DNA from 3 places in the Nocardia callitridis genome. Region 3 is predicted to be linked to each of the others. Evidence: riboswitches for the same ligand, from Rfam matches in the RefSeq annotation. Region 3 holds a riboswitch; each other region holds the start of a gene.
What was found. A riboswitch is a leader RNA that binds a small molecule or an ion and turns the genes downstream of it on or off. The one in region 3 is predicted to bind S-adenosylmethionine.
Positions count from the first base shown of each region.

Region 1 (4,701 bases), on a different contig from region 3:
CGGCAGCCAGGTGTACTTCGAGGACCTGTCCTTCGGCGATGTGCAACAGCTGGGTGGGCTCTCCGAACAGACCCAGGGCATGTTCCAACTCTCCTTCGCCCGCACCGGCGACCTGGTGACCCTCAACGGCAGGATCGACCTCAAAACCGTTCCACCGCATGGTTCCGACGTGCAGTTCACCATCGCCTTCCCCGCGCGCGTCGCCAAGACCAACGGCAACCGCGAGGGCGACAACATCGTGTCGTGGAAGCTGCCAGCCGGTGATGTGTCGACGGTGCGCGCCGAAGTGAGCTACGCCGATCCGAACACCCGATCTTTCGCGGGCTGGGCGGTCATCATGGGTGGCATCACGCTCGCGGTGGCCGCACTGGTGGCCGCCGTGGCGTATCTCGACCGCAACCCCGCCGCGCCGGGGGCACCGACCGGGTTCTCGCCGCGTCGACTGGTGCGTTCGCTCATCGACAACGACTGAGTCGCGATGGCCGGATCGCTACGGCGACGACGTGTGTCGGTCGCGACGACGGCGACCCGGGTCGGTACCGCCTTCGCGCTGTGCGGTGTGGCGGTCGCCGCCTACAACCGACTCACCGTGCGGTCCTTGGCTGATCGACCGGCCGCCGACACCGCCGACAGCGCGGCGGTGACCGTGTGCGTGCCCGCCCGCGACGAAGCCGACCGGCTGCCCGCGCTGATCGCGGATCTGCGTGCGCAACGCGGGCTCGATCAGCTGACGGTGCGCATCCTCGATGACGCCTCACGCGACGACACCGCGAACCTCGCCCGCCGCGCGGTGGCGGGCGACCCTCGGTTCGTCGTGCTGCGCGGCGACACCGAGCCGCCAGCCGGGTGGACCGGAAAAGCCGCCGCCTGCGCGCGATTGGCGCACGAGGTGACGACGCCGGTGCTGGTGTTCCTCGACGCCGATGTGCGTCTGGCACCCGAGGCGATCGCGGCGGCGGTGCGCGAGTTGCGTCGGCGGCGGGTTTCGTTGCTCGCGCCGTGGCCGTGTCAGCGGTCCGGATCGCTGACGGAGGCGCTGGTGCAACCGTTGCTGTGCTGGTCGTGGGCCTCGACCGTGCCGGTCACGGCGACCGAGCGCACGACGCGCGCGAGTACGACCGTGGCGTGCGGGCAGTTCCTCGTCTTCGACACCGCCGACTACCGTGCGATCGGCGGCCACGCGGCGGTCGCCGACAGTGTGACCGAGGATCTGGACATTGCCAGAGCGCTGCGCCGTAGCGGACGTCGCACCGCGGTGCTCGCCGCGGAGCAACTCGCGCACACGCGCATGTACCGGGACGCACGCGAATTGGACGCCGGGTACACCCGCTGGCTCTGGTCGGCTTACGGCGGTTCGGTTTTCGCCGGGTCCGCCGTGGGAGCCGTTGCCGCACTGGCCTTCCTGGTGCCGCCGATCGCCGCGCTGTGCGGTCACGGCAGGCTGCGCCGCACAGGCATCCTCGGTTATCTGGCCGCGACCACCAGCAGGCTGCTGGCCCGCCGTCTCGAGACCGGACGCCGCGCGAATGTCGCGGATCTACTCGCGAGCCTCGCTCATCCACTCGGCGTCGCCGCCTACTTCCGGTTGTGGGTGCGATCCTGTCGCCTCCGCCGACGGGACGGATTGCGCTGGAAGGGACGGGCGCTCGCGGTCCCCGGCCGCACACCCGAACCGGCCGCTTCGGTGTGATTCCGCATCGCCGCGTGCACCAACGGTCCGACTTCGTCGCCGAATTACCAAGGGGTAAAACATGTTCGGGTCGAATGGGGCGGCATGCCGGACCATGCGATGGCCGACCGACAAATGAAGTAGCCGACCGGCCCCGTCGCCGGCGCTACCACGGCCGGGCAAGATGGACCTCGGTCGAACATTCTGCGCCTTGCGCTGGCACTACCCGGATCGGTCGACGCGGGCAACGCATCACCCGAACGCTGTCCGGCGCCACCCGCTGGGTAGGCAAGCGGGGTAGCTCGTCCGCAGGCGCGTTGCCGACCGCCTCGATTCGTGGCAGGGCTTGCGTCGAATACCGTATCTACCTCCCTGAAGCCCGTGCGGCAATGGCTACATTCAGCGTGATCGCTTTCCTTGTCTGATGTTTCGGGCGCTGGGCATGATGGTTCGGCTCGGCGGTTGTCGGTTCGGGGCCTCGGCCGCTGACCCGACGTTCCACCGAGCCGAAATCAACCATCCAGAGCGACCGAGAGACCTGGCTCGTCGACGTCGCAGCAACCCCTCGAGCGATCGGGTGCGGGTGCTTCCGCCGGGATCGATGGAGGAACGACGTGGGAATTTCCGCTGATCATTTCGTCTGCTGGCGGCGCCGACACATCGATTACGGCAAGGTCGGATCGGCTGGTTGTCGTCACTGATCCGCGCAGCCAGCAGTTAGCCACCCGAGACTGGCCGGGTGACGTGACCGGTGCCCGAGTGGCACGGTCACCCACGTTCCGTCGAAGGACCCGAGATGAGTGCGTCAGTCGCACCCGGCGAAGCGGACACCGCTGAGACCCACCCCGAGAACACCGCCGACACCGGCACCCAGACCACCGTCGACACCACCGCATCGTCCACGGTGGTCGACGGCCGGCACACGCCGACCACCCCGAAGATCGCGCCGACCAGGCACCCGTGGCGGTGGGTGGTCAGCGTGATCGCGCTCGTGGTGCTCGCGCAGTTCGCGCACGGCCTCGCCACCAACCCCGGCTGGGACTGGCCGACCTTCGCGCAGTACTTCACCGCGCGATCGGTGCTGACATCGCTGAAGGTCACCCTCGAGCTCACCGCATGGGGCACCGCGCTCGGATTCCTGCTCGGCACGGGGCTGGCGATCGCGCGCCTGTCGAACAACCCGGTATTGCGGGTGATCTCGTGGGGCTACATCTGGGCGTTCCGCTCGATCCCGCTGATCGTGCAGCTGCTGTTCTGGTTCAACATCGCCTACCTGTACCGGACGATTTCGCTCGGCATCCCGTTCGGCCCCGCGTTCTTCACCTTCGAGGTCAACGGCGTGATCAGCGGGTTCACCGCGGCCGTGATCGGTCTGGCGCTGCACCAGGCGGCGTATTCGGCCGAGATCATCCGCGCGGGAATCATCTCCGTCGACGCGGGCCAGCTCGAAGCCGCCGCCGCACTGGGCATTCCGAAGGTGCGTCAGTTCCGCACGGTGGTGGTTCCGCAGGCGATGCGCTCGATCCTGCCCAACGCCACCAACGAGGTGATCAGCCTGTTCAAGGGCACCTCGATCGTGTCGGTGATGGCGATCGCGGAGCTGTTCTACCAGGTCCAGGTGATCTACGGCCGCAACGGGCGCGTGGTTCCACTGCTGATGGTGGCGACGGTCTGGTACATCGTGCTCACCACGGTCCTCTCGGTGGCACAGCACTACATCGAGCGCCACTACGCCAGGGGCAGCACGGGCCCCGTCGCGCCACCGCCGTGGCGACGAGCGTGGGACAGGGTGCGTGCTGTCGCCGATTCCGATACCGCCACCACCGGTTTCGCACGGGCGCAGGCACAGCCGTGACCGAGACAGCTACGACCGAAACCGGCGCGCCGAGCACGAATACCCCCGAGGCAACGCCGGTGACAACCGGGGGCACCCCGGCCACAACCCGAACCACACCGTCCACCACCGAGACCACACCCACCGAAATGCTCGCCGTCGAGGTGCGCGGGGTCCGCAAATCCTTCGGCGCGCGCACGGTGCTGCGCGGCATCGACCTCACCGTGCGCTCCGGCGAGGTGGTGACCGTGATCGGACCGTCGGGGTCGGGCAAGTCCACCTTGCTGCGCTTGATCAACCACCTGGAATCCCTCGACGCGGGCACGGTGCGCATCGACGGCGAGCTGATCGGCTACCGCCAACGCCGCGACACCCTGCACGCGCTCTCGGATCGGGCGGTGCGCAAGCAGCGTTCCCGGATCGGGTTCGTATTCCAGCAGTTCAATCTGTTCGGGCACCTGACCGTGCTCGACAATGTCACCCTCGCACCGCTTTCGGCGCAACGCCGCGACCGCGCCGAGATCGAGGCCGAGGCGCACACGCTGCTGCGGCGCGTCGGCATCGGCGAATACGCCGACGCGTATCCGCGCAATCTGTCCGGCGGACAACAGCAACGGGTGGCGATCGCCCGCGCACTGGCACTGCGACCGAGGGTGATCCTCTTCGACGAGCCCACCTCCGCCCTCGACCCCGAACTCGTCGGTGAGGTGCTGGAGGTGATCCGTGACCTCGCGCACGACGGCACGGCACTGGTGATCGTCACCCACGAGATCGGCTTCGCCCGCGAAATCGCCGACACCGTCGTGTTTCTCGATGAAGGCGCGATCGTCGAACAGGGACCGCCGAAGGCGGTCCTCGATCACCCCACCCATCCACGCACCCGTGCGTTCCTGTCCCGAGTTCGCTGATGAACAGGTATTCGATGAAATTCTCCGTCCTGGCCACCACTGTCGCGACCGCGGTCGCGGTGTTGGCCTCCGGCTGCGCCGACCCCGACCCCGCCACGGTCGGCGAAACCACGTTCGACCTCTCCCCCGAGCAGTCGACACGGGTGCATGCGGACAAGGTCGACAGCATCGCCGCCACGGTGCCGCAGGCGATCCGCGACCGGGGCACGCTGGTGGTCACCGGCAGTTCCGGCACCGCGCCGCCGCTGCGCTTCTACGCCACCGACGACCGGACGATCGTCGGCTCGGAA
Region 1 is NZ_BAABJM010000003.1:313,311-318,011, reverse strand. It holds gene ABEA50_RS19130 (LppM family (lipo)protein) at 1-472, shown strand, start outside; gene ABEA50_RS19125 (glycosyltransferase family 2 protein) at 479-1,690, shown strand; SAM riboswitch class I at 2,183-2,277, shown strand; gene ABEA50_RS19120 (amino acid ABC transporter permease) at 2,466-3,524, shown strand; gene ABEA50_RS19115 (amino acid ABC transporter ATP-binding protein) at 3,653-4,411, shown strand; gene ABEA50_RS19110 (ABC transporter substrate-binding protein) at 4,411-4,701, shown strand, end outside.
Region 1: linked by a shared signal. The riboswitch ahead of ABEA50_RS19120 (amino acid ABC transporter permease) and the one ahead of ABEA50_RS04350 (rhodanese-like domain-containing protein) in region 3 are both predicted to bind S-adenosylmethionine.

Region 2 (4,701 bases), 800 kb from region 3:
GGACCGCCACGATTGTCGCGATCGCGTACACGCCGAGGCTCAGCAGTGTCGCGACCGGAAGGATGGCCAACGCGCGACCGAGTCCGCCCGCGATGGTACGGGTGTCGCGGACGAACCAGGCGATGAACAGCCCACCGACGGCCAAACCGAAGATCGGCATCGCGGCCAACACCATGGACGTGACACCGAAGACGCCGACCCAACGCCTTGCCCTTTCCGGGGTGTGTGCGGGCCAGCGATGCCTGGCCTTGCCGATCTTCGCGGCGGGCGAACCCGACCATTCCTGTTCGGCCTTCACCTTGCCCGACACCGAGGAACCGGCGACCACCTCGGCGTTTCTGCCGATCTTGGTGCCAGGAAGCAGGATCGAGCGCGCGCCGACCACCGCGCCGGCGCCGATGGTGATGGGGCCCAGATGCACGACGTCACCGTCGAGCCAGTACCCGGACAGGTCGACCTCGGGTTCGACGCTGCATCCGTCACCGAGTTCGAGCATGCCGGTCACCGGTGGCAGGGTGTGCAGGTCGACACCGTGGCCGATCTTCGCGCCCAGTGCCCGCGCGAACGGCACCATCCACGGCGCACCGGACAGATTCTCGGCGCCACTGGCCTCCGACAGGCGCACCGCGGCCCACAGCCGCAGGTGTACCGAGCCGCCGCGCGGATAGCTGCCGGGCCGCACGCCGCGCAGCAGTACTCGTGCACCGGCGACACAGATGGCCATCCGACCCGGTGGCGTGATGAACAGGACGAACGCGATCAGCGTCCACCACCACGACAGCTGCGGTAGCCACGGCAGCGAACCGGACCAGCTCGCCACATTGCCGACGATGGCGAGCCAGGTGAGCCATTGCAAACCGGTGAGTGTGGTGAGTGGGACGGTGGCCAGCACCTGGGTCCACTGCGCGTGCCGCGGCGTGGGGGTGACGACGCGTTCTTCGACGGCGACGGCGGGGGTGCTGCGGTCGAGTAGTTCGGCGAGCGCGCCGAGGCGGGGGTGATCGTAGAGGTCGGCGACGGCGATCTGCGGATACCGTTCGCGCAGTGCGGCGACCAGTTGAGCGGCCGACAGTGAACCGCCGCCGAGGTCGAAGAAGTCGGCGTCCAGGTCGGTGACGTCCGCGCCGAGAATCGAATCCCACAACCCGGCAACCCATTCCGCGGTGCCGGTGAGCTCGTTGTCGACATCGTCCTCGTCGTCGGCATTGGGCAGCGGCCACGGCAGCGCGTCGCGGTCGACCTTGCCCGAGGTGCGAGTCGGTAATTCGGCCACCACCGCGAGCCGTGGGATCAGCGGCGTTGGTAGGTGTTCGGTGAGCAGGGCGCGTGCGGCCTTGGAATCGAAGTCACTGCCTGGGCCGGTCAGATACCCGATCAGGATCTTGTTGCCCGCCTTGGTGGTTCGGATCGCCGCGGCGGCGCCGGTGACACCGGGTAGGTGTTGCAGCGCGTTGTCGATCTCACCGAGTTCGATGCGGCGACCGCCGAGCTTGATCTGATCGTCGGCGCGGCCGAGGAACACCAGACCCGCACTCTCGTTGCGCACGAGATCGCCGCTGCGATAAGCGCGTTCCCAGCCGACCGAGGGCAGTGGCGCGTATTTCTCGGCGTCCTTGGCCGGATCGAGGTACCTGGCCAGGCCGACACCGCCGATCACCAGTTCACCGGTTTCGCCTTCGGCCACCGGGTTTCCGGCCTTGTCCACCACGACCAGGTCCCAGCCGTCCAGCGGTAGTCCGATCCGGATCGGCGGGTTGCCGTCGAGCAGCGCCGCGCACGCGACCACCGTCGCCTCGGTGGGGCCGTAGGTGTTCCACACCTCGCGTTCCGAATCACCTTTGGCCGCGAGGCGTTCGGCCAGTTCCGGTGGTACCGCCTCGCCGCCGAAGATCAACAGGCGCACGGCATCGAGTGCTTCGGCGGGCCAGGTCGCCGCGAGCGTCGGCACCGTCGAGACGACGCTGATCTCCCTGCGTACCAGCCATGGGCCGAGATCGGCGCCGGTGCGCACCAATTCGCGTGGCGCGGGAACCAGGCAGGCGCCGTTGCGCCAGGCCAGCCACATCTCCTCGCAGGAGGCGTCGAAGGCCACCGAAAGACCGGCGAGCACGCGGTCGCCCAGTCCGATCGGCTCGTCTTGCAGGAACAGCCGTGCCTCGGCGTCGACGAAGGCGGCGGCATTGCGGTGCGTGACCGCGACGCCCTTGGGGGTTCCGGTCGAGCCGGAGGTGAAGATGATCCACGCGTCGTCGTCGGGGGCGGGCAGCGCGGACGGACTGTCGTCGGCGCGGGTCTGCTCGGCGGCGCGAATACCCGCGGCGGTGGTTTGCACACCCTCGCCGGTGACGATCGCGGTGACCTGCGCTTCGCCGAACACCAGTTGCGCGCGTTCGGGGGGATCGTCGGCGTCGACCGGGACGTAGGCGGCACCGACGTAGAGGACCGCGAGGATGGTGACGTAGAGCTCGTGGCTGCCCGACGGCATGCGGACGCCGACACGATCACCGCGCCGCACACCGGCGATGGCCAGCCGGTTCATCGTGTTCTCGATCGCGACGACGAGTTCGAGATAGCTCAGCGTGACGCGGCCGTCATCGATGGCGGGGGCGTCGGGGTCGGCCTGCGCGGTGGCGGTGAGGATATCGACGAGGGTGCGCGGCGCCGGCGTGCGCGCACCGCCCGCGAGTGCGGGCGAAGTCTCCGGTATCGGCGGGGTCACCTCGGGGACCTCTTGGGCTTCTGGTTCGAGCATGACGCTCCGCCCACCTCCCATCGACGTGCCTCGCATCTCTCTTGTTGTTTCACAGCTGGGTTACCAGTGGGCAAACGCCCAGGTGACCGATTGTCTACATTACCTGGGCCTGCCCGTATCTACTGCTCGCCGAACGATTGCCAAAGGCGGGGGAGTGGTCGTGGCTCGTTGCGGGAACCGCCGGTCGAGGCGCGCTTTCCGATGCCGATGCCTGGTGGACGCCCGCATCGGCGCGGTTCGCCAGATGATCGCTGCGACGCTCGGGAGGCGCCGGTGTGATTCGGCTCATCGTCCGGCGTCGGTGCGGCTCAGTGGAATCGGGCGCGGTGGGCGGGCGCGCGAAGGTGTTGACACCGTGGGGGGGCTTCTGTCAATCTCGGATGAGGTCATGAGTACCAGCGTTCAGCCCCGGCTTGCTGGTCGGCAACCCTCCTCCGCGGTGGGGTGCTCCGGGTGACGACCAGGCCGCCGTTCACCCGAACGCGGCAAGCGCGGACTCGCACGATCCCCTGATCACGGGTCCCCGGAGCCGATGGGATTACCTGATGACCACCGCTGTAGACCAGTCCTGTGCCGCCCTCGCCGAAGTGTCCGGCCGTGACCTCGAGGTGCCGCTCGTGCAAGGCGGAACCACGCGATACGCCAACTTCGACTACGCCGCGAGCGCACCCGCGTTGACGCAGGTGACCGACCGGATCCAACAGCTGCTCCCGTATTACGCCAGCGTGCATCGCGGCGCCGGTTACGCCTCGCGGATCTCCACCGAGTGTTACGAGGCGGCCCGAGGGTCGGTGCGTGAGTTCCTCGACGCCGACACCGATCAGGTCGTGGTGTTCACCCGCAACACCACCGATTCGCTGAACCTGCTCGCCGCCTGCGTTCCCGGTGACACCGTCGTGCTCGACGTGGAACATCACGCCAATTTCCTGCCGTGGGCCCAGCACGGCCGCCGCGTGGTCCGTGCCGCCGACACCGTCGAAGAAACCATCGAACGCCTGGTCGCCGAACTGTGCGCCAAGCCGGCCGCGTTGCTCGCGGTGACCGGTGCCTCGAACGTGACCGGTGAGGTGCTGCCGCTGCGCCGGTTGGCGACCATCGCACACGAATGCGGCGCGCGGATTCTGGTCGATGCCGCCCAGCTCGTGGCACATCGGCGAATCAGCCTGCGCGACAACGACATCGATTACCTGGCTTTTTCCGGTCACAAGCTGTACGCGCCGTTCGGTGCCGGTGTGCTCGTCGGCCGCCGCGACTGGTTGGAAGACGCCGAGCCGTACCTGGCCGGTGGCGGCGCCGTGCGTGAGGTCACCACCACCGAGGCCAAGTGGGCGGCGGCACCGCAGCGGCACGAGGCGGGTTCACCGAATGTGCTCGGTGCCGCGGCATTGGCCGCCGCCTGCGAGGCGATCGCCGCGATCGACACCGAAACCCTTGTCGCGCAGGAACGACGACTCACCGACCAGTTGCGCGCCGGACTGTCGGCGATCCCCGGCGTGCGGCTGTTGCGCATCTGGGACGACAGCGCCGACGCCGTCGGTATCGTCGCGTTCACCCTGGACGGTTTCGTCCCCGGCCACGTCGCCGCCTACCTTTCGGCCGAGCACGGCATCGGTGTGCGCGACGGTCGCTTCTGCGCGCACCCGCTGCTGGCTCGCCTCGGCATCGACGGCGCGCTGCGCGCGAGCGTCGGGCTCGGCACCACCGACACCGATGTGGATCGTTTGGTCACCGCCGTCCGCATGCTCGTCGAGCAGGGCGCGACGTGGGATTATGCGGCTACCGACGGCCTGTGGAGCCCCACTCCCGAAACCCGTCCCCTCGGACCGGGCGCCCCCGATGCGGCCCCTTGCCTCGTGGACTAGGAGTGTTTCGCGAATTGCGAGGTGGGGTGACACCGCGGAGTGGTCCCACCCCACCGCTGTTTAACGAAATTAGTTGGCCGTGTTGGC
Region 2 is NZ_BAABJM010000001.1:1,816,439-1,821,139, forward strand. It holds gene ABEA50_RS07730 (Pls/PosA family non-ribosomal peptide synthetase) at 1-2,752, opposite strand, end outside; SAM riboswitch class IV at 3,137-3,250, shown strand; gene ABEA50_RS07735 (aminotransferase class V-fold PLP-dependent enzyme) at 3,298-4,614, shown strand.
Region 2: linked by a shared signal. The riboswitch ahead of ABEA50_RS07735 (aminotransferase class V-fold PLP-dependent enzyme) and the one ahead of ABEA50_RS04350 (rhodanese-like domain-containing protein) in region 3 are both predicted to bind S-adenosylmethionine.

Region 3 (4,701 bases):
GCACTACATTTTCGACCATGCCAACATCTTGTCAACATGACACCATGTTGTCAATCAACCTCCGGTCCGTGCGCGATTGCCCGGCGGCCGCCTACCCTGACCCCATGCGGATTTCAGTGTCGGCGGACGAACGAGTCGGCGTCGCCGACGAGGTGGTTCGGCTGCTGCGCGAAGCCGGACACGAGCTCATCACCCGTGGCGCACTGGCCGAGAGTGAACGCGACGACTGGGCATGGGCGAGCGAGGCGGCGGCGCGTGACGTCGCACAAGGACGTGCGGATCAGGCCATCGTGTGCTGCTGGACCGGAACCGGGGCGTCGATCGCCGCCAACAAAGTCGACGGCATCCGCGCCGCCCTCTGCGGCGACGCGGCTACCGCGGACGGCGCACGGCGCTGGAACGACGCGAATGTGCTTGCGCTGAGCCTACGTTCGACCTCGGCCGCGCTACTGCGCGAAATTCTCGATGCCTGGTTCGCCGCCGCCCCCAGCACCGAGGCCGACGATCGCGCCAATATCGACCACCTCGCGCGGATCGAAAGCACCGACAACCCCTGACCACACGGCGCCGCGGGCATGCCAGGGCAATACTCGGCCGGTGCTCGCGGCGCCGACAACGATCGACCGCATCGCGGTGCTCGGCACGCCCGACGCGCTGGATGTCACCGACCCCATTGCGCGGCCCAACACCTCCCCGACCGCACTCACCGAGCCAACGCTCGGCACAGGGCTTCCACGGCGGATCGCCGCACCAGCGAACCCACTGCCCGCCGTCGGTACACCACGACTGCTCGGACCGGCTCCCTCGCTGTCCACCTCGTCGACTGAACCCGACCGAAGCAGCGGGAAGCTCAACTCAGCGCGGCATCCAGATCGCCGAGCAGGTCTTCGATGTCCTCCAGGCCCACCGAGATACGCAGCACACCGTCGGTGAGACCTATGCTTGCGCGGCCGTCCGGGCCCATCGCGCGGTGAGTAGTGGTGGCCGGGTGGGTGATCAGCGTCTTCGCATCACCCAGATTGTTGGAGATGTCGATGATCCGCAGGCCGTTCAGCACCTCGAAGGCGCGCTTCTTCGCCTCGGCCTCGGCCGCTTTCAGCTCGAAGGTGACCACGGTTCCTCCGCCACTCATCTGCGAGGTAGCCAGGTCGTACTGCGGATGCGAACGCAACGTCGGATACCGCACCCAGCTGACGGCGTCGCTGCCATCCAGGTATTCCGCGATGCGCGACGCCGAGTCCGCGGACTGACGCACGCGCAGCGGCATCGTCTCCAACCCCTTGAGCAGGATCCACGCGTTGAACGGACTCAGCGCGGGCCCGGTGTGGCGAATCAGCGTCTTCACCGGTCCGTTGATGTAGTCCTCGGCGCCCAGAATGACACCGCCGAGCACTCGCCCCTGACCGTCGATGTGCTTGGTACCCGAATAGACGACCACGTCGGCGCCGAGCTCCAACCCGCGTTGCAGCAGCGGGGTGGCGAAGACGTTGTCCAGCACCACTTTCGCGCCCGCGGCGTGCGCGAGTTCGGCGACCTTGCGCACGTCGACCAGTGTCTGCATCGGATTGGCTGGCGTCTCGAAGAACACCGCCGCCGTCGGCACCGACAAAGCCGCTTCCCACTGCTCGAGGTCGTCACCGTCGACGAAGACGGTCTCGATACCCCAGCGCGGGAGGATCTCGTCGCACACCACATAACAGGAACCGAACAGGCTGCGCGCGGCCACAAGTCGATCGCCCGCGCGCAGCAGCGCACCCAATGCGGTGAATACCGCCGACATTCCGCTGGAGGTCGCGAAGCAGGCTTCGGCACCTTCGAGCAGCCGCATGCGCTCCTCGAACATCGCGACCGTCGGATTGCCGTACCTGGAGTAGACGAAATGCTCGACCTCGCCGGTGAACGCGGCTTCGGCGGCCTCAGCGCTCTCATACACGAAACCCGAAGTCAGATACAGCGCCTCCGAGGTCTCCTCGAAACCCGAGCGCCGCAATCCCCCGCGCACACCGAGGGTCGCGGGGCCGACGCCGTCGGGTAGTGGGCGCTCGAACGCGCCACCGGTGATCACGACTGCCGCCAGGGCAAGCCGAGCGCACGCCATCCGGTGGCGCCGCGGTGGCCGAATTCGTCGATGCCGCCCTCGAAACCGTCGAGCACGTTGTAGGAGGTCGCGAATCCCGCGGCGGTCGCTGCGGTCGCCGCGCCGATGGAACGCTGACCGGAACGACACAGGAAGACGACGGGGGCTTGTTCGCGGCCCGCGAGTTCGGCACGCAGTTGCTCGACGAACGCTTGGTTACGCGCACCCTGCACGTCGACCCACTCGAGCAAGACCGTCGGCCGATCGATCGAACTGGTATCGGGCACACCGACGAAGCGCCATTCGGCATCGGTGCGCACGTCGACGAGCACGGCTTCGGGGTTGTCGCGCAACAGCTCCCACGCCTGCGCCGGGGTGATGTCACCGGCATAACTCATGTGGACCTCCTGTGAATCCGCACTTGCCGCGAGCGGGTTCGACACGCGGCCGGGTCGTCACCCGGAGCACCCCACCGCGGAGGAGGGTTGCCGACCAGTAATGCCGGGGCTTGACACTGGTTCTCATGACCTATGAATGAGATTGCATGCAGCGGGGGCAACCTGTCAAACGGTAGCGCCGAGCGCTCAGCCTGCGGGAATCGGCTGGTTACACACCAGCCATTTGCCCGAGGAGCTGATCAGCCGCCATTGCGCGGTCGTCTCTTTGCCGTCGACTTTCGTGGTTACCGTGGCCTTCCCTTGTTCGCCATTGGCCTCGGGGGTGTCGATATTCGTGACCTCCACGGTCTTTTCGACACCGTCCTGGCCGGCCAACGGCGAACGCCCCGCATCGAAGTCGCGGCATACCGCCCCGGACGGGGCGAGCGTGTGCGCGCTGTTGACGCCCTCGACGTAATTGCGCACCGCGGCGGCGAGCTTGTCGGCCGCTGTGACATTTTTCTCAGCGGGCGAGAGCAGGCCGCCGATGACGATGCCCGCGAGCACGAGGACAGCGAGCACACCCGCCGCGATGAACGGCACGAGCGACCGCGCGTCGGTCTGGTCGACCGTGATCACGTCGTCGTCGGCCTCGGTGGATGGTTGCTCGGTCATGCTCCGATGATCCCTGGTCGCGCGCGGTATCCGACACCGGGGGCCGCGGTGACCTCGACCAGGCACCGGACCAACCGGACAGCACACGGCGATCACCATGAACCGGACGCACCGGACCACCCGGCAACCGTAGTCGCCCGCCGCGAACGTCACGAGATTCACCGCACCGGCACGGGGAACCCCCGTCGCGCACCGATAGAATCGCGGGGAGCGGCCCGCTGTCCTCACCCCGAGAACCGGGAGAACATACAGCTCAGCGGCCGTGGCGACGCGAGCGCCGGATGGCCACCAGCCAGGGGTTTCGCTTCGTTCGCATCGTAGAGGTACCGCCGACCCGGTGCGATAACTTAGCCTGGGCTAAGAAGACGTCTGTCAAAAGTTTTTCCGACCATTAAGGGTGCGCGTAAAGATGACCGAACAGAGTGCAGCGACTCGCCCGCTCCGCATCGCGATCGTGGGCGCAGGACCGGCCGGAATCTACGCCGCCGACGCATTGATGAAATCCGATGCCGAGGTGAGCATCGACCTGTTCGAGCGGATGCCAGCGCCGTTCGGCCTGATCCGCTACGGCGTCGCACCCGATCACCCCAGGATCAAGGGCATCGTCACCGCACTGCACAAGGTGCTCGACAAGCCCCAGGTCCGCCTGCTCGGCAATATCGACTACGGCACCGACATCGCCCTCGACGACCTGCGCACGTTCTACGACGCGGTGATCTTCTCGACCGGCGCCAACGCCGACCGCGCGCTGGAGGTCCCCGGCATCGGCCTGGACGGATCCTATGGCGCCGCCGACTTCGTCTCCTGGTACGACGGCCACCCCGATGTGCCGCGCACCTGGCCGCTGGACGCGGAGAAGGTCGCCGTGCTCGGCGTCGGCAATGTCGCGCTCGACATCGCCCGCGTACTCGCCAAGACCGGCGACGAACTGCTGCCCACCGAGATCCCGCCGAATGTCTACGCCGGGCTCAAGGCCAGCAAGGCCGTCGAGGTACACGTGTTCGGTCGTCGCGGTCCGGCACAGGCCAAGTTCACCCCGCTGGAACTGCGCGAACTCGACCACTCCCCGACCATCGAGGTCATCGTCGCGCCCGAGGACATCGACTACGACGAGGGCTCCGAGGCTGCGCGCCGCAACTCCAAGCAGGTCGACATGATCTCGAACACCCTGGAACAGTGGGCCATTCGCGATGTCGGCGACCGCCCGCACCGGCTGTACCTGCACTTCTTCGAGTCGCCGTCGGAGATCGTCGGCGAGGACGGCAAGGTGGTCGGACTGCGTACCGAACGCACCGAACTCGACGGCACCGGCAACGTCAAGGGCACCGGCGTGTTCAACGACTGGGACGTGCAAGCGGTCTACCGCGCCGTCGGCTACCTCTCGCAGAACCTCACCAGCCTGCCGTTCGACGATCAGGCGGGCACCGTGCCCAACGAGGCCGGTCGCGTCCTCGTCGATGACACAGTGGAGGGCGAGGGACGCTTCATGCCCGCCACCTACGTCACCGGCTGGATCAAGCGCGGCCCGGTCGGCCTGATCGGACACACCAAGGGCGACGCCAACGAGACCGT
Region 3 is NZ_BAABJM010000001.1:1,015,863-1,020,563, forward strand. It holds gene ABEA50_RS04335 (type 1 glutamine amidotransferase family protein) at 1-19, opposite strand, end outside; gene ABEA50_RS04340 (RpiB/LacA/LacB family sugar-phosphate isomerase) at 105-557, shown strand; gene ABEA50_RS04345 (O-succinylhomoserine sulfhydrylase) at 851-2,065, opposite strand; gene ABEA50_RS04350 (rhodanese-like domain-containing protein) at 2,062-2,475, opposite strand; SAM riboswitch class IV at 2,490-2,606, opposite strand; gene ABEA50_RS04355 (Rv0361 family membrane protein) at 2,662-3,129, opposite strand; gene ABEA50_RS04360 (FAD-dependent oxidoreductase) at 3,539-4,701, shown strand, end outside.